Regions from separate parts of the Arthrobacter sp. C152 genome, predicted to be linked through region 2. Evidence: riboswitches for the same ligand, from Rfam matches in the RefSeq annotation. Region 2 holds a riboswitch; each other region holds the start of a gene.

Region 1 (6,923 bases), on a different contig from region 2:
TGAACATCGACAACCTGCCGTTCTTCGCGGTCATCGCCGCGAACGCCACGGGCCAGACGATGATCCACGACTGGGTGTACGAGAACCGGGCCATCTACCTGACGGAGCTGAACCGGCTGGGCGCCCAGGTACAGCTGCTGGATCCGCACCGTATCTACGTCAACGGCCCCACCCGGTGGCGTGCCGCTGAGGTGGGCTGCCCGCCCGCCCTGCGTCCGGCCGCCTGCCTGCTGCTGGCCATGCTCGCGGCCAGGGGCGTCTCCGAACTGCGGAACATCTACGTGATTGAACGCGGATACGAGGATCTGGCCGAGCGGCTGAACACCATCGGGGCCAAGGTGGAGTACTTCCAGGACTGACCATTCACGGTTCGTCATGAAGGGCGGGGCGGCTTCACATCCACCGCCACTGTCGCAGAATGAACCTATGCGTACATTCGGCGTCGAGGAAGAACTCCTGATTGTTGATCCGGAGTCCGGAGAACCGCTTGCCCTGGCTGACGCGCTCCTGGCCGGCAAGAGGGTGGCGGCGGACGATTTCCCCGCGGACCCCGCGCTGCACCACACCGGAAAGCAGGGGGAGCACGACGACGAGATGGGCTTGAGTGCCGAGCTCAAGCTGGAGCAGATTGAGACACAGACCCGGCCCTGCCTCGATTACGACAGCCTGCTCGTCCAAATCCGGGCAGGCCGGACGCTCGCCGACCAGGCGGCCCAAAAACACGATGCCCGGGTGGCCGCGCTGGCCACGTCGCCGTTGGCGTCCACCAGCCACACCACCCCCGACCCCCGCTATGCCAGGATGCTGGAGCGGTTTGGCCTGACCGCACAGGAACAGCTGACCTGCGGCTTCCACGTCCACACCTACATCGAATCCCCCGAAGAGGGCGTAGCGGTCCTGGACCGCATCCGGGACAAACTCGCGGTACTGACGGCGCTCAGCGCCAACTCGCCCTTCTGGAACGGCGTCCCCACGGGTTTTGAAAGCTACCGCACGCAGGCCTGGAACCGTTGGCCCACGGCCGGCCCCGCAGGCATTTACGGGACGTACCCGGCTTACCGGCGGGTGGTGACGCGCCTGCTGGAGACCGGCGTCATGCTCGACGAGGGCATGCTGTATTTCGACGCACGGCTCTCCCGCAACCATCCCACCGTGGAAGTGCGTGTGGCCGATGTGTGCCTCCGCGCCGAGGACGCCGGGCTCATCGCTGTCCTGGTCCGGGCGCTGGTGGAATCGGCCAGCAGGGAATGGCGCCAGGAAGTGGACCCGGCGCCTGTTCCGACCGTGCTGCTGCGCATGGCCTCATGGCAGGCCAGCAGCGCAGGGCTCAGCGGTGAACTCCTGGATTTCGGCAACTTCCAGCCGGCGCCCGCCACTGACGTTGTCCGGTCCCTGGTGGACTACCTTGCGCCCGTCCTGGACGAACAGGGCGAGCTTGCCCTGGCCCGGCAGGGCATCGAGGACATCATCGCCCGGGGAACCGGGGCGGCCGAACAGCGCCGGGCCCGCGACAAGGCCCTGGCCGGGCCGCCGCCGGAGGACATGGGCTTCGGCGCCGTGGTCCGGCAGGCCGTCAACGTGACCATGCGCGGCGCGCTGGACCTCGCAGAGGTGGAAGGCGCGCCGGAACTGCTGAGGGTGCGGCAGTCCTAGGCTTCCCGGGCGGCTGTGGTGAAGCGCAGGAGCCTGACGCCGACGGCGATCTCCACCAGGTAGAACACGAACGGGGGGATGTCCTTGTAGCGCACGAGGATGCCGGCGAAGAGCGGCGCACTGGCGGCCGCACCCAGGGAGGTCCTGCCTTTGAGGGGTGAGGACTGCAGCGCCGCGCCCAGCAGGCCGACGCCGCAGGTTTGGAGGCCTGAGTACGTCAGGAAGGGCCACGCTGCGCCCCTTCGGTAGGCGAACTTCTCGATGTCCGCGGCACGGTTGGCCAGCGCCCAGACGAACAAGGGGCTGCCCGCCAGCAGGGCGGCGGCAGCGGCGGCCGCGAGATTCCGGGCCCGTACACGCTCCGCTTCATGGTCTGCGCCGTGGTTTTCCTGCCGCAGTTGCCGGGCAAGCCGCAGGAAACCCATGGGCGCGGCAGCCGTTCCCGCCGCCGCGAGGAACTGCCCCAGGGTCCACAGGCCGCGGTGGCGTTCGAGCATGGCCAGCCGCTGCTCTGCGCTCCTGGTGGAGTGGACGTTGCCGACCATGGCGATTCCCAGCAGCCAGCACGCGCCCGCCGCGATGCTGACCGCTCCCGCCCTGGCATATGGTTTTGACTGGGACATGGCCCGCCTCCTTCATAAACATTTTCGCCGCGCAGATTCCTTGTCGCAGCCCTTATTTTGGCGGCGACAATGACGTTCCGCGTCGAAAACGAAGAAAGTGTGCGGAAACTAGACCTGCTTGAGCGCCTGCTCCAGGTCGCGGATGAGGTCGTCCGCGTCCTCGAGGCCCACCGAGAGGCGGACCACGCCGTCGCCCAGGCCGATGGCAGCGCGGCCCTCGGGACCCATCGCCCGGTGCGTGGTGGTGGCCGGATGCGTGATCAGAGACTTGGAATCGCCAAGGTTGTTGGAGATGTCGATGATCCGCAGCCCGTCCAGCAGCGCGAACGCGGCGTCCTTCGCCGAACGGCCCGCGGAAGGGGCCAGTTCCAGGGTGAGGACCGTGCCGCCGGCACTCATCTGCTTCGCCGCCAGCGAGTACTGCGGGTGGGACTTCAGGAGCGGGTACTTCACCCAGCTCACCGCGGGCTGCTCCTCCAGCCACTCGGCCAGCCGCAGCGCGGTGGCGGAGGAGTGGCTGACGCGCAGGCTCATGGTTTCCAGGCCCTTGGTCAGCACCCAGGCGTTGAACGCGGACAACGCGGGGCCGGTGTGGCGCATCAGCTGCTTCACGGGGCCGTCGATGAACGCCTTGGTGCCCAGGATGGCGCCGCCCATCACCCGGCCCTGGCCGTCGATGTGCTTGGTGCCGGAGTAGACAATGACGTCGGCGCCGAGGTCGCCGCAGCGCTGCAGCAGGGGGGTGGCGAAGACGTTGTCGGCCACAACCTTGGCTCCGGCGGCGTGCGCCAGCTCGCTGACGGCCGCGATGTCCACGATTTCCTGCATAGGATTGGACGGGGATTCGAAGAAGACGGCGGCGGTGGGTTTGGACAGGGCCTCGCGCCACTGGTCCAGGTCCGGGCCGTCCACAAAGACGGTTTCCACGCCCCAGCGGGGGAGGATTTCGTTCAGGATCACGAAGCAGGAACCGAACAGGGACCGGGCGGCGACGACGCGGTCGCCGGCAGCCAGCAGGGCACCCAGGGCGGTGAAGACGGCGGACATGCCCGACGCCGTCGCAAAGCATGCTTCGGTGCCTTCGAGCAGGCGGAGCCGTTCCTGGAAGGTGGCGACGGACGGGTTGCCGTAACGGGAGTAGACGAACCGCTCATCCTCGCCGGTGAACGCGCGTTCGGCGGCTGCCGCGGACTCGTACACGAACCCGGAGTTGAGGAAGATGGCCTCGGACGTTTCCTGGAAGTTGGTGCGGTCGAGTCCGCCGCGGACGGCCTGGGTGTCTGCGCTCCAGCCGGAGGCGTCTGGGTTGAAGGTCACTTAGTTCTTTCCGAGGTTGGTGGGCAGGCCGCGGTTCTTCCAGCCGTTGACGGTCCGTTCGCCGTAGCGGTCAGGCTCCCCCTCGAAGCCCTCCAGCACGTTGTAGGACGTGAAGCCGGCCTGGGTCGCTGCAACGGCGGCGGCGATGGAGCGCTGGCCGGACCGGCACAGGAACACCAGTTCCGCGGTGGGGTCCTCGGGTGCCTGCTCCTTGAGGTCCTTGACGAAGTCGGGGTTGGGGATGCCGCCGGGGAAGGTCCACTGGATGAAGAGCGGATCATTGTCCGTCGCCTTGGTATCCGGGATGCCGATGTGCGCCCATTCACCTTCGGTGCGGACGTCCACCAGGATGGCGCCCTGCTCGAGCTTGGCCCAGGCTTCCTGCGGTGTGAGGTCTCCTGCGTAGCTCATGCGTGGCCCTCGCCGTCGAACTCGCCCTCAAAGTCGCCGTCGAGCTGGTCCACTGCGGTGGCAACCGCGGCGTCGGCGGAGGCGATGGCGGCCGGCAGGACCACTGCCTGGGCGACAATGACGCTGCTGCCGTTGAAGGTGGCGGCCGGGCTGCCGTGCAGCACGTAGCCTTCATCCAGGGCCGCGGAGATCCGCTCACAGAACGATCGGTCGTCCGGGCCAGTAATCAGGCGGTAGGACAGCTTGTCCTCAGGGGCAGGTGCGTCAGACACGACGGATCTCCTTCTCTCACGCTTGCAGCTCGAATCGGTCGATATGCCGAGTATTCACCTGAGGCACCCCGCCGCGAAAGGGAGGGTTGCCGACCGGCCAGTCAGGGCTTAGCGCCGGTACTCATTACTCCCCAGAAACGTAACATCTGACGCGCGGAGCCGCATTGCCGCCGTCGTCATGTTCCGTAATTGAGCGCCGGCCGCGCCCCTGCCCGCCGCCGGGCCCCGGACCGATAAAGTTCGTACCGGGGACCAACGCCCCGCGTCCACAGCATGAGTACCGGGGGGTCTTGCCAGCATGCGAGCATTCACGTCCTATCGCCACCGCGGGACCACCGTGGCCCGGCTTCGTCCGGCAGGAGCACTCCTTGCCGTGCTGCTGATGGCCGTCCTGGCTGTGCTGGCACCTGCGGGGACGGCCCGCGCCGCGGAGGGCGTTGGACCGGCCGCGCCGGAGGAGGGCAAGCCCTGGCTTGGGGCCACGCTGGAATGGGGCGAAGACACCGCCGCGGGCTTCGCGGACCGGCTGGGTGCGGTGCCGGCCGTCTTCGGGCACGACATCGCCATCCCGTTCCGCGACTCCGGGCGGAACGACATCGATGGCTTCCTGCGGCAGACGGCCGGCAAGGGAGCCAACGCCATGTTGACCGTAAAGCCAAGCGTTCCGCTGGACACGATCGGCGCTGCGGAAGCTGACGCCTTCGCCGCCGAAGTACGGGACCAGGCGGCGGGCTTCAACGGCCACTTGCTGGTCCGGTTCGCCCCGGACATGAATACCAGCTGGGTTGCCTGGGGCCAGCAACCGGCCGCGTACCGGCAGGCGTTCCAGGCCGTCGCCGGAGCGTTCAGGGCGTCCGACGGCGGCAAGGTCACCATGGTGTGGGCGCCTTACCTGGGCACGGGCTACCCCTTTGACCGCAGCCGCAGCGCACCGCAACCGGGGAGCGACGGCTTTGCGCTGCTGGACACCAACGGCGACGGCACCTGGAACGGCTCCGACGCCGCCTACGCTCCGTACTATCCAGGCGACGACGCCGTGGACTGGGTGGGACTGACCGCATTCCACGACGACACCGCCGGCGGGGCCGCCGTCAACACCGCTCCCCGTGCCGGCGAGCTCCAGGAGATGCTGACCGGGTCCGGCGGCGAAAACTTCTACGGCACGTACGCGGCCGGCCGGAACAAGCCGTTCCTGCTGCAGACCGCGGCCTTCTACAGCCCTTCCACCGGCGGCGCGCCGGAGGCCGACATCAAGGTGGGCTGGTGGGACCAGGCCGTGGGAACCGCCACGTCATCTGCTTTTCCCAAAACCGCGGCTGTGGTGTGGGACGAACGGACCAGCACCCGGGACACGGGTGTGGCCAGCATCAACTGGCTGCTCACCGGGAGCCCGGACATCGCCAAAGCCGCGCTGGCGAGGCTGAAGGCGTCCCCCATGGTGACCGGGCCGGTCAACGCGGTGGCTCCGGCGGAAGCCTATGTCCGCGCCAACACCCTCGGCGGGGCCGCCGTCTGGACGGTTGCCGCTGCCATGGCCATCCTCCTGGCAGCACTCTGGCAGATTCCGCGCCGGATCGGCGCGGCGACGGCGTGGAGCTACCGGGACCCGTCCGCGAGGGACTCCCGGGTGGACCTGCTGCGGGGCATGGCGATCGTGTTCGTGGTGGTCAACCACCTCGGCATGGCTTCACTGTTCCAGTTGCTGACGCAGGAGGCGGTGGGCTTCGTTTCCGGCGCCGAGCTTTTCGTCCTTTTCTCCGGGCTGGTGGTGGGCATGGTGTACGGGCCCAAGGCCCGGGAGGATTTCGGCACGGTGGTGGACCTGACGTCGCGCCGGGCCGGCAAGCTGTACCTGACGGCGCTGGCTGTGCTGGTCGGCGTCTTCCTGCTCTCGCTGCTGCCGGTCTTCAACGCCGCGGCTCTCACCACATTCGTGGACCAGGGGACAGGCGGCGCGGGGCACACCGGTGCCGGCCGCACCTACAACCTTTACCAGGGGATGGAATCGCTGTTCCAGTTCCCGGTGCCGCCCCAGGTGCTGCCGGCCATCCTGCTCCTGCAGTTCGGGCCATGGCAGTTCAACGTCATGGGCCTGTATGTGGTGCTCCTGCTGGCAAGCCCCCTGATCCTCGCGGCGCTCAACCGCGGCAAGGCGGTCTGGGTGCTGGCTGCCACGCTCCTGGTGTACGCCGTGGGCGCCGCCACCCGGTTCCGGATCCTTCCCTCGCAGTTCGAGGACTCCTTCCCGTTGCTGGTGTGGCAGGTGCTGTTCGTCATCGGCCTCGTGGCGGGCTACCACCGGCGCAGCATCCTGGCCTGGCTGCAGGCGCACACCTGGGTGGTGGCTGCCTGCACCGTGGCCGCCTTCGCGCTGGCCTTCCTGTCCTGGGGCAACCCCTACCTGGCCAACAGCTACGATGTCCGGCTGGCCCTGTTGCCGGACGCGGCCTACCGGTCCATGTACGATTCACTCTTCGCCCGCACGTACCTGGCTCCGGGCCGCCTGCTGAATGTCTTTGTCCTGGTGGTGGCCGCCTACGCCTTCCTCAGCGCGTACTGGACGCCGGTGCAGCGGGCCCTGGGATGGTTCCTGATTCCGCTGGGCCGGGCCACCCTGTACGTGTTCATCATGCACGTGGTGCTGATC
Region 2 (6,923 bases):
CAACTACTACCTGCGCCTGTACGCCGGCCGCGGCTACGCGGCGGCGCATGGCCTGCCGGAAACGCTCGACGACGTCGGGCAGCACGCGTTTGTCTCTTACGTCGAGTCTGCGCTCCAGGTGGCGGAGCTGGGGCACCGCTGGTCAGCCCAGCTGCCCATGCCCAGGAGCAGCTTCCAGGCCACCAGCGTGTTCGCTCAGGTGGAGGCGGTACGGCAGGGCGCCGGCATCGGGCTGCTGCCCAACTTCCTGGTCGCCGGCCAGGCGGACTTCGTGCCCGTCCTGGCCGGCGACTTCGAGCGGCAGCTGCCCATCTGGGCCGTGGCGCGGCCCGAATCCCTCCGGTCCGCCGCCGTGCAGGCGGTCATCACCGCCCTGAAGGAGGAAGTGAAGGACCGCGCCACGCTGCTGGCCGGCTGAATGCTTGCGGCCTGTGAGGCTTAGGCCTGGAAGAGCCTCCGCACCACGTGCCCGGACGCCAGCGCGTCCAGCCCCTCGTTGATCTCCGCGAGCGGCCGGGTATCGGTGTGGAGCAGCTCAACCGGCAGCCTGCCCTCGCGCCAGTAGCCGAGGTACTTCGGGATGTCGCTCATGGGCACCGCGTCGCCCATGTAGGAGCCCAGGAGCCGCTTGCCGGCACCGGCGAACTGCAGTGCCGGCACTGTCAGCGTGGCGGACGGGTGCGGCAGCCCCACCGACACCACGGCCCCGCCCCGGGTCACCTGCTCCAGGCAGGAGGCGATGACGGCCGCCGAACCCACTGCTTCGATGGCGACGTCCACGCCGTCGCCCGCAGCGTCCGCGATCAGCCCGGCTGCGTCATCCGGCGTTCCCACGGCGGTGGCGCCCGCGTCGAGGGCCAGCTGGTGCTTGCCCTGGTTGGGATCGATGGCGATCACGCTGGCGGCACCGGCCAGGCGGGCCGCCATCACCGCAGACAGGCCCACCGCGCCGAGGCCGAAGACAGCCACTGACTGCCCGGCGCCGACGGCGGCCGTGTTCAGCACGGCACCCATTCCGGTGAGCACGGCGCACCCGAACATTGCCGCGACGGTGTCGGGGACGTCGTCGTCAATGACTACCACTGACTCCCGTGCCACCACGGCGTAATCGGCGAAGGCCGAGACGCCCAGGTGGTGGTTGATGCGCTCCCCCGCGGGCGTGCGCAACAGCGCCTCGCCGTGCAGCAGGTCGCCGGAACCGTTGACCTCCGCGGCGCGGTGGCACAGCGCGGGCCGGCCGGCCCGGCACGCCCGGCAGTCGCCGCAGCTGGGCACGAAGACCAGCACCACATGGTCCCCCACCGCAACGTCGCCCACCCCCTCGCCGACCTCGACGACGCGGCCCACCGCCTCGTGGCCGAGCGCCATGGGAAGCGGCCGGACCCGGGAACCGTCCACCACCGACAGGTCCGAATGGCACAGGCTCGAGTAGGTGATGGCAACGCCGAGCTCGCCGGCGCGGGGTGTGGGCTGTTCCAGTTCCTGGACCACCAAAGGCCCGGCAGCTGCATAACTGGGTTTCGCCGTTCCCGCGCCAGGTGCTGCGGGAACGGTGGCGTACAGGACGGCGGCTTTCATGCAGTCCCTTTTACTTCTTGCTCGCGGCCAGCAGGTCGGCGGTACCCTTGGCGTCGGCGGCGTCCACGTCGTGGAGCGAGATGCCGCGGGTTTCCTTCAGGAAGAAGACCGCGACGGCGGTGACGGCGCAGGCGAGGAGCAGGTAGACCGCCACCGGCAGGGAGGACTTGTAGGTGCCCAGGAGTGAGGCGGCGATGATCGGCGCCAGGGAACCGGCCACGATCGAGGTCACCTGGTAGCCCAGGGAGACGCCGGAGTAGCGCATCCGGGTGGGGAACATTTCCGCCATGATGGCGGGCTGGCCGGCGTACATGAAGGCGTGGAACACCAGGCCGATCATGATGGCGGCCAGAATGACGAAATCGTTCTTGGTGTCCATCATGGGGAACGCGAAGAAACCCCAGGTGGCGGCCATGATGGCGCCGGCCAGGTAGACGGGTTTGCGGCCCAGGCGGTCGGATAGCTTGCCGACCATCGGCACCACGGCGAAATGCAGCGCGTGGGCAAGGAGCAGCAGCAGGAGGATGCGGGTGGTGTCGGCCTGGACGACGGTCTTCAGGTACGTGATGGAGAACGTCACCACAAGGTAGTAGAGGATGTTCTCGGCAAAGCGCAGGCCCATGGCGGTGAAGACGCCGCGGGGGTAGCGCCGGAAAACCTCGGCCACGCCGTAACCCTTGTGTCCGGTTTCGACCTCCTTGCGGGCCTCCAGGAAGATGGGCGCGTCGTTGACCTTGGTGCGGATGTAGTACCCGATCAGGACGATCACCGCGGAGAGCCAGAACGCCACGCGCCAGCCCCACCCGAGGAACGCGTCCTGGGTCAGCGTGGAGGACAGGATGAAGAGGACGGCCGTGGCCAGCAGGTTGCCCAGCGGCACGGCAGACTGCGGCCAACTGGCCCAGAACCCGCGGGACTTGCTGGGGCTGTGCTCAGCTACCAGGAGGACGGCGCCGCCCCACTCTCCGCCGACGGCAAATCCCTGGGCAAACCGGAGGAAGACCAGGAGCGCGGGTGCCCAGTAACCGATCTGCTGGAAGGTTGGCAGGCAGCCCATGAGGAAGGTGGAAACACCCACCAGGATGATGCTCAGCTGCAGCAACTGCTTGCGGCCGAACTTGTCGCCGAAATGGCCAAAGACGATGCCGCCGATGGGGCGGGCCACGAAGCCTACGGCGTAGGTGAGGAAGGCGGCAATGATGCCGTCCAGTTCCGTGCCGGCGTTGGGGAAGAAGGCCTTCCCGAAGACCAGGGTGGCGGCCGATGCGTAGAGGAAGAATTCGTACCATTCCACCACGGTTCCGGCCATGGAGGCCGTCACCACCTTTTTCAGGCCTGAGGCCTTGACGTCGGTTTCCTCTGTGCGCCTTGCGGCGGAGCTTTCCGTACTCATGCGAACTCCTTCGGCGTCGTCGTCGACGCCACGGGGACCAGTCGAAGGCAGCCGGGTGTGATGCACACCACGAATGCCGGATTTGTCGAGTATGGTCTGCCCGCGGCGCAACCTCAACGCCAAATAGTGCAGAAGGCATCTGCATAAATGCACATGGGGCGGGGATCCCGCGGCCAGGTCAGACCAGGAAAGTGCTCCGCAGCTGGTGCCCGAGTTGCCCGATCTCGGTCAGGAACCCGTCATGGCCGATCGGGGCCTGGATGACATGGACGTCCACCTCGCCCGGCAGCGCCTGGGCCAGTTCCCGTGACTGGGACGGGAAGTAGAGCCGGTCCGAATCGACGGCCGCGATGAAGAACCGCGCGGTGGAGCCGGCGAGCGTCTCGGCCAAGGGCCCGCGTCCCCGGCAGACGTCGTGGCTCATCAGCGCCTCGGTGAGTGCGATGTAGCTGTTGGCGTCGAAGCGCCGGACAAGCTTGTTGCCCTGGTGGTCCAGGTAGCTTTCCACCTGGTAGCGGCCCCGCGCGGCCAGCACTTCGCCCTGCAACGGCGACTCGGGCGCCTGGGCTTCCCGGCCGAACCGGCCTTCGAGTTCCGCCGCCGACCGGTAGGTGATGTGGGCGATCCGCCTGGCCAGGGCGAGGCCGTCCTCCGGGGCCGGGCCGCCGTAGTAGTCGCCGCCGTTGAAGTTGGGGTCCTGCCGGATGGCGAGGGTCTGCGCCTGGGCGAATGCGATCTGCTCGGCCGTGCTGGCCGCGCCAACGGAAATGACTGCGCACCGCTGCACCCGTTCGGGGTAGCTGACCGCCCATTCCAGGGCGCGGGCGCCGCCCATGGAGCCACCGAGGACGGCATACCAGCTGCCGATCCCCAGGTGGTCCGCCAGCCTGGTTTCGGCAACGGTGCTGTCCCGCAGGGTCACCAGCGGGAAGCGTGAGCCCCAGGGACGCCCGTCGGGTGCAGTTGAGGAGGGACCGGTTGAGCCGTAGCAACCGCCCACGATGTTGATGGAGACCACGAAGAACTTGTCGGTGTCCACGGGGGCGCCCGGCCCGGCGAGCTGCTCCCACCAGCCTTCTTCGTCGGTGTCGCCCCGGGTCACGTGGGTGCTGCCGGTCAGGGCGTGCTCGATCAGGACCGCGTTGCTGCCGTCAGCGTTCAGCGTGCCCCAGGTTTCGTAGGCCAGAGTGACGTCCGGCAGGTAGCCGCCGGCCTCCAGCTCCAGGCCCCCGATGGAGGCGTAGCGGACAATTCCGTGTTCGGGGATGGTGGTACGGGCGACGGTAACCGTCATGGCAAGACCTCTTCTACGCGCTTGCCCGCCGTCGTCTGACCGGCAGGCCAGGTCTTCACCCGGGGCACCCCACCGCGGAAGGAGGGTTGCCGGCCAGCAAGCCGGGGCTGTCACTGGCACTCATGACCTGGTTCGAGTGTACGAAATACCCCCCGCTCCGGGCCAAGAGTGTGACTGGTTGTGACCTTCCCGGCTTGCCTGCCGGTTGTTCGCTAGGCGCCGGCCGCACCCTTGGCCGCCCGGAAGCCAGCCTCCAGGTCGGCAATGATGTCGTCGATGTGCTCCAGGCCCACGGAGAGGCGGACCAGCCCGGGAGTCACGCCGGCAACGGCCTGCTGCTCCGGGGAGAGCTGGCTGTGGGTGGTCGACGCCGGGTGAATCACCAGCGAGCGTACGTCACCGATGTTGGCCACATGGGAGTGCAGTTCCAGGGCGTCCACGAAGCGTTTCCCGGCGTCGGCGCCGCCGGCGAGGTTGAAGGCAACGACGGCGCCGGTCCCCTTGGGACCGTACGCGCGGCCACGCTCGTACCAGGGGCTGGAGGGAAGCCCCGCGTAGGCGACGGATTCGACGTCGTCCCTTCCTTCCAGCCAGCGCGCCACCTCGGTGGCGTTGGCAACGTGGCGCTCCACTCGCAGGCTCAGCGTCTCCAGGCCCTGGGAAATCAGGAAGGCGTTGAAGGGCGACACCGCCGAACCCAGGTCGCGCAGCAGCTGGACCCGGGCCTTGAGAATGTAGGAAAGGTTCGCCCCGAGGGCGCCGCCGGCACCGAGGTCGCGGGCGTAGACCAGCCCGTTGTAGGTGGGGTCCGGGGTGTTGAAGCCGGGGAACCTCTCCGGGTCCTTGCCGAAGTCGAACCTGCCGGAGTCGACGATGACGCCTGCGATCGCAGAACCGTGGCCGCCGAGGTATTTCGTGGCTGAGTGGATCACGATGTCCGCTCCCCACTCCAAAGGACGGATCAGGTAGGGGGTGGACAGGGTGTTGTCCACGATCAGGGGGACCCCCGCCTGGTGCGCCACCCCGGAAACACCCTCGATGTCCAGGACATCCTGGCGGGGGTTGGAGACCACCTCACCGAAGAAGAGCTTGGTGTTCGGCTGCACGGCCTCGCGCCACTGGTCCAGGTTGTCCGGGTCCGCCACGAAGGTCACGGAGATGCCGAACTTCTTCAGGGTGTGGGCAAACAGGTTGTAGGTGCCGCCGTAGAGACTGGGGCTGGCCACGATGTGGTCGCCGGCCTCCGCGATGTTCAGGACGGCGAAGGTTTCGGCCGCCTGCCCGGAACTCAGCAGGAGGGCTGCGAGGCCGCCTTCGAGGCTGGCGATGCGCTGCTCCACGGCGTCCTGGGTGGGGTTGCCGATCCGCGTGTAGATGGGTGCCAGTTCCGCCAGGGCGAACCGGTTGGCGGCGCTTTCTGCCGTGGGGAAGACGAAGGACGTTGTCTGGTAGATCGGAAGCGCGCGGGCGCCCGTGGCGCTGTCGGCTTCCTGGCCGGCGTGGATCTGGCGGGTTTCGAAGGACCATCCGTTGGACATTCAAGGCTCCTTAAACATGGGCCCGGCATGCTGGGAGCACCTCGGGCCGCGCTTGCCGTCCGGCCGTTGCCGGACAGCCAGGTCCTCACCCGGGGCACCCCACCGCGGATGGAGGGTTGCCGGCCAGCGAGCCGGGGCTTGGTGCTGGCGCTCATGACCTGGGCCCAGTGTAGGAACAGCGTGGTGGCCGGGAACAGCATTGTGACCGGTTATGACTTTTGTGGCCGGGCGTTCAGGGTTTGCGTAGTCCCGGCGCGCAGTTGGCCAAAGTTCCACAGGGAACCCGCAGGATTGCCCGAGGTTCGGCTTTCGGCCCTGCCCTCTCCGCTACATTCGATCCGGGAAAGCTCCACAAAACAGTTCTCCAAAACACAGAAGGATCGGAATTCCGTTGCCCCAGTCGTTGCGCCAGGCTCTTCGCGCCGTCCTGCCATCTTTCACTGTTGGCCTTGCCGTCCTGGCGGCCGGGTTCGTGGCCGCTCCCCCGGCATCGGCCGCACCCGCCACCCCCGGCGCAAGCGAATCCGGGCGTTACCTCGTCCGGTTTGCGCCCGGAGCGGATGTTGCAGCCGAGGCGAGGAACCTTCGCGCCCAGGGAATCGGCGTCGCCCGCACCTTCGAAGCGGCCCTGCAGGGCGCAGCCATCGAGGCGACCCCGGCACAGGCCGCCGCCCTGACCCGCTCCGGACGTGCCGTGGCCGTGGAACCTGACTACGTCGTCGCGGTTTCCGACACGGAGCGGAACGCGCCCTGGGGCCTGGACCGGACCGACCAGCTGTCCCTTCCACTGTCCGGAACCTACACGCCTCCCGCCTCCGGGCAGGGCGTCAGCGTCTACGTGGTGGACACCGGCATCCTGGCATCGCACACCGACTTCGGCGGCCGGGTGGCAGCGGGGTGGACCGCCAAGAATGACGGGCTGGGGACCAGCGACTGCAACGGCCACGGGACCCATGTTGCCGGAACCATCGGCGGCTCTGTCTACGGCATGGCAAAGTCCGCCACCCTCATTCCCGTACGGGCACTGGCCTGCGACGGTACCGGCCTCTACTCGGACGTGATTGCGGGCCTGGACTGGGTGGCGGCCAACCACCGCGACGGAACACCGGCTGTGGTGAAC
Region 3 (6,923 bases), on a different contig from region 2:
GGATGCCGCGCAGCTCCGCTTCGGTCATCCACTTCGGCAGGCCATGGCGCTGTGCCATCTCCAGGGGAACGTCCAGGGCTATTGCGGCGTCACGTCTGCTGATCATCAGAGTCCACGATACGGGAGCCGGCCAAATCAACCGTCCCGTACCCCGGGATCAGGGGGTGCCCAGGACGCAGCCGGGATGCGGGGTGCTGCTGGAAACCCACAGGGCCGCGGCGATCTCGTCCGCGAGGTCAAAGTCCCGGGCACCGCCGGGCCCGCCGATCCGCACCACCAGCGCTCCGCCGAACGGCCTGCGCCCCACGACCTCCACGTCCGCGTCGAGGTCGATGTCCTCCGCGGCAAGGTAGCGCAGCAGTTCCGGGTTGTCGTCGCTGATCCGGATGATACGTCCCGTATGGCCCTCGTCCAGTTCCGCCAGCAGGTGGGCGCGAGGCATCAGGACCTGCCCGTCCGCGCTGGGGATGGGGTCCCCGTGCGGATCCCGGCTGGGGTTCCCAAGTTTGGCCGCGACGCGTTCGATGAACGTATCCGAGACGGCGTGCTCCAGCAGCTCGGCCTCGTCGTGGACCTCGTCCCAGCTGTAGCCCAGCTGCTGGACGAGGTAGGTTTCGATCAGCCGGTGGCGGCGCACCATGGCCAGGGCGAGGCGCAGTCCGGGCGCGGTGAGCGTGACGGCGCTGTACGGCTTGTGGTCCACCAGGCCCTGGTCCTTGAGTTTGCGGACCATCTCGGACACCGAGGAGTTGGCCACGCCCAGCCGCTGCGCCAGCTGGGAGGACGTGATGGGCTTGTCCTGCCATTCGGTGAATGAGTAGATGACCTTGACGTAGTCCTCGATCGAGGAGGAGGGCGCACTGGTCTTCACAGGTCCAAGCCTACCGGCTTCCGGCGAAGGGGCGTGGCCCGGCGGCCACCGGTGACGATCCGCTCACGCCTTGATGGCCCGCCATGCGAGGGTGAGGTAGGGGAGTTCGAGTTCCTGGGCTTCGGCGTGGCCGAGATGCTCATGCAGGTACCAGTCCAGGTTCGCCAGGACCTTGGCCCGGGTGGCTTCGCCGGCCCGCAGGTAGTAGCTGCGCGATTTGGTGAGCTCCATCAGGTCCGTCGTGGTCACGGTGTCGCGCCAGTGCGTCACGTGCCCTTCGAGCCGGTGGAATTCCGGTCCGACCACAGGCTTGTGGCCGGGGCGGTACACATCCCCGGCGTGCATGATGCGGGACAGTCGGTGGACCCAGGGTACCGAGGTGTCCAGCTGGTTCCAGACCAGGCCGAGTGTCCCCTGCGGGCGCAGGACCCGGGCGAGTTCGGTGCTCGCGGCCAGCGGGTCGCACCAGTGCCAGGCCTGGGCAACGGTGACGACGTCGAAGGCCGCCGCGGGCAGGCCGGTCGCCTCGGCAGTCCCCACCACGGCCGTGGCGGCGGGGCAGTGGGCCTTCAGTTGGGCGAGCATGTCCGCGGAAGGGTCGAGGGCCGTTACCTCCAGCCCCATGGCCAGCAGCAAGGCGGTGAACTTTCCGGTGCCCGCGCCTGCGTCCAGGGCCTGGCGGGCGGTGGCGGGCACCAGCCATTCGGCTGATTCGGCAGGGTATCCCGGCCGGACCCGCTGGTAGTGCCTGCCGCCGTCCTGGAAGCTCTGCCCGAGCTCCTGCCGCCGCCCGTGATCGAGTTTGGGACCACCCCGGACCACGCGTGGCCTCCTTCACCTGCTGCCAGTGGATACATTTCGAATCTACCGCATGGCGGGCAAGGGCGTGGGGCCACCCCCAACCGGGCTTAGTCCTCGGTGCAGGGTGCGGCGCCGGCCGTGCCGGGAGTGTTGGGTGCCCAGTGCGGGTAGGTGCGGAAGTCGTTGGCCGGAACCCAGCGGCCCGCATCCACCACGTAGTCCCAGCCCAGCCCCGTGCTGCGCAGGGTGCGGATGCCGGCGAGGAGGCGCTCGGCGTCCTCCAGCCGTGACCCGACGCCGAAGCTGGCGCGCAGGGAGCCGGACGGCAGCCCCAGCCGCTTCAGCAGTGGGTGCGCGCAGAAGCGCCCGTCGCGCAGGCCCACGCCGTGTTCGGCCGAGAGGTAGGCGGCGACGAGGCCGGCGTCGTAGCCCTCCACGGAGAAGTTGACCACGCCGATGGTGTCCGTGTCCGGGTTGGTGTCCTTGAAGATCTGGTGGACCGTGACGCCCTCGATGTCCTGCAGGCCCTCCACCAGGAAGGACCGGATGGCGGATTCGTGGGCGTGCCAGCGGTCCTGGTCCAGTCCGGCGATGACCCGGGTGGCGCGGGCAAGGGTGGCGGCACCGAGCACGTTCGGTGAGCCCCCCTCGTGGCGGGCCGGGCCGGTGGCCCAGCTGACGCCGTCGAGCCTTGCTTCCTTGACCGCACCGCCGCCGGCGAGGTGCGGGGTGCCGGCGTCGAGCCAGTCGGGGCGTCCCACCAGGACACCGGCGCCGAAGGGCGCGTACAGCTTGTGGCCGGAGAAGGCGAGGTAGTCGATGTCGTCGGCGCTGATGTCGACCCGGCGGTGCGGGGCGAGCTGGGCCGCGTCCACCACGATCCGTGCGCCGTGCTCGTGGGCCAGCGCGGCCAGGGCCCTGATGGGCAGGATTTCGCCGGTGACGTTGGAGGCGCCGGTGACCGCCAGGAGGCTGACGCCGCCCTGTTCAAGCTCGGCGCGTACGGCCTCGACGGTGCCCGCGATGGTGTCGGCGGCGACGATACTGCGGTGCGGCACGCCCTGCCACGGCAGCAGGTTCGCGTGGTGCTCGATGTCCAGGTAGAGAACCTCACCTGCGGGACGGCCGTCGGTGACGGGCAGGCAGCCTGCCAGCAGGTTGAGGGAATCGGTGGTGTTGCGGGTGAAGATGACGGAGTCGCCGGGGCGGCCGCCCACAAAGTCGCGGACGATGCTGCGTGCGTTCTCGTACACCGACGTGCTGATCTGGGAGGCGTAGCCGGCCCCGCGGTGGACGCTCGCGTAGTAGGGCAGGACTTCGTTCAGGTACGCGGAGACCAGGGACAGGGCCGGGGCGGATGCGCCGTAGTCGAGGTTGGCGTACCTGACATGCCCGCCGGTAATCAGGGGAGCCTGGATTTCGGCGCCGGTGACCGCGGCGAGCGGGTGGCCGGCAGCGGCCTGGCGGGCATCGAAGGCGGCCGCAGTGTCGGCGGTGGCAGTGCTGGGGGAGACGGTGGCAGTTGTCACAGAGACCTCACTTGAATCAGGACCCTGACATCACAGGAATCCGCGCTTGCCGCATCCGCTCCGGACCGGCCTGGTCGTCACCCGGGGCACCCCACCGCGAATGGAGGGTTGCCGGCCAGCAAACCGGGGTTTTGCGCTGGCACTCGTGACCTGGATAAAAGCGTAGAACATCGGGCGGCCCGGACTGAAGCCGGGGCAATTGTTAAGGCTTTTGTTACGCAAGCCGAAGAAAACGATGCCGGCCGCCCCAAAAGGAGGCGCCCGGCGTCGTAATCTTCGGCCGCGCTGCGTGCGCGGGCTTTGTCAGAGGAGGTCGTCCAGGCCCGGGTTCAGCCGCCGCAGGACTTCGGAATGCAGGATGGAGTTCGTGGCCAGGGCGTTGCCGCCGAACGGGCCGTCCTCCCCTTCCAGGGAGGTGAAACGGCCGCCCGCCTCCACGACGATGGGCACCAGCGCCGCCATGTCGTAAAGGTTCAGCTCCGGTTCGCAGGCAATGTCCACGGAGCCTTCGGCCACCATGCAGTAGGACCAGAAGTCGCCGTAGGCGCGGGTGCGCCACACGTCCTCGGTCAGGCCGAGGAAGTCATCGAGGTTTCCCCGTTCCTTCCAGCCGCTGAGGCTGGAATAGGACAGCGAAGCGTCAGCGAGGCGGGACACGTCGGAGACACGCAGCCGGGTGGCGGCCGCCAGGGAGCGGCCCATGTAGGCCCCCATTCCCTTCGCAGCCCACCAGCGCTTGCCGAGTGCCGGCGCGCTGACCACGCCTACCACCGGTTCGCCCTCGTCCACCAGCGCAATGAGGGTGGCCCACACCGGGACGCCGCGGACAAAGTTCTTGGTTCCATCGATGGGGTCGATGATCCACCGCCGCGAGCCGTGGCCGGTGCTGCCGAACTCCTCGCCGAGGACGGCGTCGCGCGGGCGTGAACGGGACAGCTGGCCGCGGATGGCTTCCTCTGCGGCCTTGTCCGCGTCGGTGACCGGCGTCAGGTCCGGCTTGGTCTCGACGTGGAGGTCCAGGGCCTTGAAGCGGCTCATGGTCTGGTCGTCCACGGAGTCGGCCAGGACGTGGGCCAGGCGCAGGTCGTCGTTGTAGGTGGAGGCGGGTTGGATCATGGTTCCAAACTACCGTCTGTCCCGGCATCTGCCGGGACCTTCGGCTGCGTCAGTTGACGCTGCCGAGTTCCTTGGTTTCCTGTGCTTCCATTCTCGGGTCCGTGCCGAGCAGCCGGCGCAGGGACGCCAGCCGTGCGGGGCCGGTGGGGCCGGCGTGGCCGCCGCCCACCCATTCATCCAATCCGCAGTCCACGGCCGTGGCGGTGTGCTTGCAGCCGCGCTCGCAGTTTTCAATGCCGGGGGAGAGGTCCGGAAAGGACCGCAGGATCCGGTCCGGGTCCACGTGCGCCAGGCCGAAGGAGCGGATGCCTGGGGTGTCGATGATCCAGCTGCCGGCCGGGGCGTCGGCCAGCCGGAGGGCCAGGGCGGACGACGACGTGTGCCGCCCGCGTCCGGTGACGGCGTTGACACCGCCGGTGGCCCGTTCGGCTCCGGTCAGTGCGTTCACCATGGTGGACTTGCCGACGCCGGAGTGCCCCAGCATGACGGTGACCCTGCCGTCGAGGTGGGCCCGCAGCTCCGCCACCGCGGTGCGGTCCAGCCGGGCCGAGAGGCCGTCGTCGGAGCGGGCGTCGATGCCGGAGGCCTGCGCGTCCGCGGTGCGGCTGATGATTACCGGGAGGTCCAGGTGCGTGTAGTTGGAAAGCAGCTCCGCGGGGTCGCGGACGTCCGCCTTGGTCACGAGCAGGATTGGCTCGATCCCGGCGTCGTAGGCTGCCACCAGGGCCCGGTCGATGAATCCGGTGCGGGGCTCCGGGTTGGCGGCCGCCACCACGATGACCAGTTGGTCCGCGTTGGCTACCACGGCCCGCTCCACGGGGTCGGTGTCATCGGCGCTCCGGCGCAGGAGGGTGCGCCGGTCCTGGATCTTCACCAGCCGGGCCAGGGTGTCGGGGGCGCCTGAAACGTCCCCCACGAGCGAGACGAAGTCGCCGGCCACCACGGGGGAGCGCCGAAGCTCACGTGCCCGCGCGGCGATGACCACGCGTTCGTTGTCCGAATCCTCGCCCACCACGGCCGTGTACCTGCCCCGGTCCACGGTGATGATGCGGCCGGTGACGGCGTCGTCATGGCTGGGCCGGTCTTTGGTGCGTGGCCGGGAGCCCTTTTTATTGGGCCGGATCCGGACGTCGGATTCGTCCCAGGAATCAGTGCGCCGGGCCACCGCTGGGCTCCTCCGGTCCGGCGGTGTCCTGGGCAAGCATCGCCGCCCAGAGCTGCGGGAAGTCCGGCATGGTCTTCGACGTGGTGGCGATGTCCTCCACCTGGACGCCCTCCACGGCCAGGCCCAGGATCGCCCCGGCGGTGGCCATGCGGTGGTCCGCGTAGCTGCGGACGACGCCGGCGTGCAGCCGGGCGGGCCGGATCACCAGGCCGTCGCTGGTTTCCTCGGCGTCGCCGCCGAGCCTGTTGATTTCAGCCACCAGTGCTGCGAGCCGGTCCGTTTCGTGGCCCCGCAGGTGCGCAATGCCGCTCAGCCGGGAGGGTCCGGCCGCCAAGGCGCACAGCGCCGCCACGGTGGGGGCAAGTTCGCTGGTATCGGCGAAGTCGCCGCCCTTGATTTCCGGGCCGCCGGTGACGGTCAGGACTCCGTCCGCGAGGGTGACGGTGGCTCCCATCGTGGCCAGGATGCTGCGCCACAAATCTCCCACCTGCTGGGTTTCCTGCGGCCAGTTCGGGATCCGGACCGTGCCACGGGACGCCAGGGCTGCGGCGAGGAAGGGGCCCGCATTGGACAGGTCCTGTTCGATCCGCTGGTCGAAGGCGCGGATGGGCCCGGGCGCCACCACCCAGTGGTTGGGGACGGAATCGTCAACGGAGACGCCGGCGCCCCGGAGGACGGCGACTGTCATGGTGATGTGGTCCAGGCTCGGCACGGGCTTGCCAACATGCTCAAGGTGCAGGCCCTCTTCGAAGCGGGCACCCACCAGGAGGAGCGCCGAGACGAACTGGGAGGAAGCGCTGGCATCGATCACCAAGTGGCCGCCGCGCACCGTGCCGGTGCCCTCCACGACGAACGGCAGCGACGCCGGCGTGCTGCCGTCCTCGGCGGAGACGCCGACACCGAGGGCCTTGAGCGCTTCGATGATGGTTCCCATGGGACGCTTGCGGGCGTGCGGGTCGCCGTCGAACACGCTGGCGCCGCTGCGGAGCGCCGCCAGCGGCGGCACGAACCGCATTACCGTTCCCGCGAGCCCGCAGTCGATCCGGGCCAGTGATTCTTCCGCTGCCGCAGGCAGCGGGACAACCTCCAGGTCCGGGCCGAACGCGCCATCGCCGGGCACCTCCGTGATGGTGGCACCCAACCGCCGGAGCGCGTCGATCATCAGGGCCGAGTCCCTGGAGTGCAGGGGCGCGCGGAGGCGCGAGGGGCCGTCGGCCAAGGCGGCCAGCACCAGGTATCTGTTGGTCAGGGACTTGGACCCGGGCACCGTCACGGTGGCATTAACCGGGCGGGACGCAAACGGGGCGGGCCAGTGCTCAGCGGGCATGGCGGATCCGGCCGTGTCGGCAGCTGCTGCGGTCATTCGTCCTTATGCTCCCGTAGCGTGCTCGACGGCGCGGCGCACGGCTTTGTCTGCCTTGTGCAGCTTCTTGTTGGTGGT

The links. A riboswitch is a leader RNA that binds a small molecule or an ion and turns the genes downstream of it on or off. The one in region 2 is predicted to bind S-adenosylmethionine.
Region 1: linked by a shared signal. The riboswitch ahead of ACYSM9_RS05480 (DUF1737 domain-containing protein) and the one ahead of metX (homoserine O-acetyltransferase MetX) in region 2 are both predicted to bind S-adenosylmethionine.
Region 3: linked by a shared signal. The riboswitch ahead of ACYSM9_RS07175 (aminotransferase class V-fold PLP-dependent enzyme) and the one ahead of metX (homoserine O-acetyltransferase MetX) in region 2 are both predicted to bind S-adenosylmethionine.

Annotation. Positions count from the first base shown of each region.
Region 1 covers NZ_JBTZSU010000005.1:146,971-153,893, reverse strand. Annotated here, with positions in the region: gene ACYSM9_RS05505 (UDP-N-acetylglucosamine 1-carboxyvinyltransferase) at 1-359, shown strand, start outside; gene ACYSM9_RS05500 (glutamate--cysteine ligase 2) at 427-1,653, shown strand; gene ACYSM9_RS05495 (hypothetical protein) at 1,650-2,276, opposite strand; gene ACYSM9_RS05490 (O-succinylhomoserine sulfhydrylase) at 2,385-3,593, opposite strand; gene ACYSM9_RS05485 (rhodanese-like domain-containing protein) at 3,594-4,004, opposite strand; gene ACYSM9_RS05480 (DUF1737 domain-containing protein) at 4,001-4,276, opposite strand; SAM riboswitch class IV at 4,290-4,405, opposite strand; gene opgC (OpgC domain-containing protein) at 4,575-6,923, shown strand, end outside.
Region 2 covers NZ_JBTZSU010000001.1:239,092-246,014, reverse strand. Annotated here, with positions in the region: gene ACYSM9_RS00990 (LysR family transcriptional regulator) at 1-418, shown strand, start outside; gene ACYSM9_RS00985 (zinc-binding dehydrogenase) at 439-1,578, opposite strand; gene ACYSM9_RS00980 (MFS transporter) at 1,589-2,971, opposite strand; gene metX (homoserine O-acetyltransferase MetX) at 3,150-4,265, opposite strand; SAM riboswitch class IV at 4,278-4,393, opposite strand; gene ACYSM9_RS00970 (bifunctional o-acetylhomoserine/o-acetylserine sulfhydrylase) at 4,478-5,803, opposite strand; SAM riboswitch class IV at 5,847-5,962, opposite strand; gene ACYSM9_RS00965 (S8 family serine peptidase) at 6,195-6,923, shown strand, end outside.
Region 3 covers NZ_JBTZSU010000007.1:77,754-84,676, reverse strand. Annotated here, with positions in the region: gene ACYSM9_RS07190 (hypothetical protein) at 1-106, opposite strand, end outside; gene ACYSM9_RS07185 (metal-dependent transcriptional regulator) at 158-871, opposite strand; gene ACYSM9_RS07180 (class I SAM-dependent methyltransferase) at 935-1,693, opposite strand; gene ACYSM9_RS07175 (aminotransferase class V-fold PLP-dependent enzyme) at 1,780-3,201, opposite strand; SAM riboswitch class IV at 3,239-3,352, opposite strand; gene hisN (histidinol-phosphatase) at 3,505-4,317, opposite strand; gene rsgA (ribosome small subunit-dependent GTPase A) at 4,367-5,482, opposite strand; gene aroA (3-phosphoshikimate 1-carboxyvinyltransferase) at 5,466-6,845, opposite strand; gene ACYSM9_RS07155 (DoxX family protein) at 6,852-6,923, opposite strand, start outside.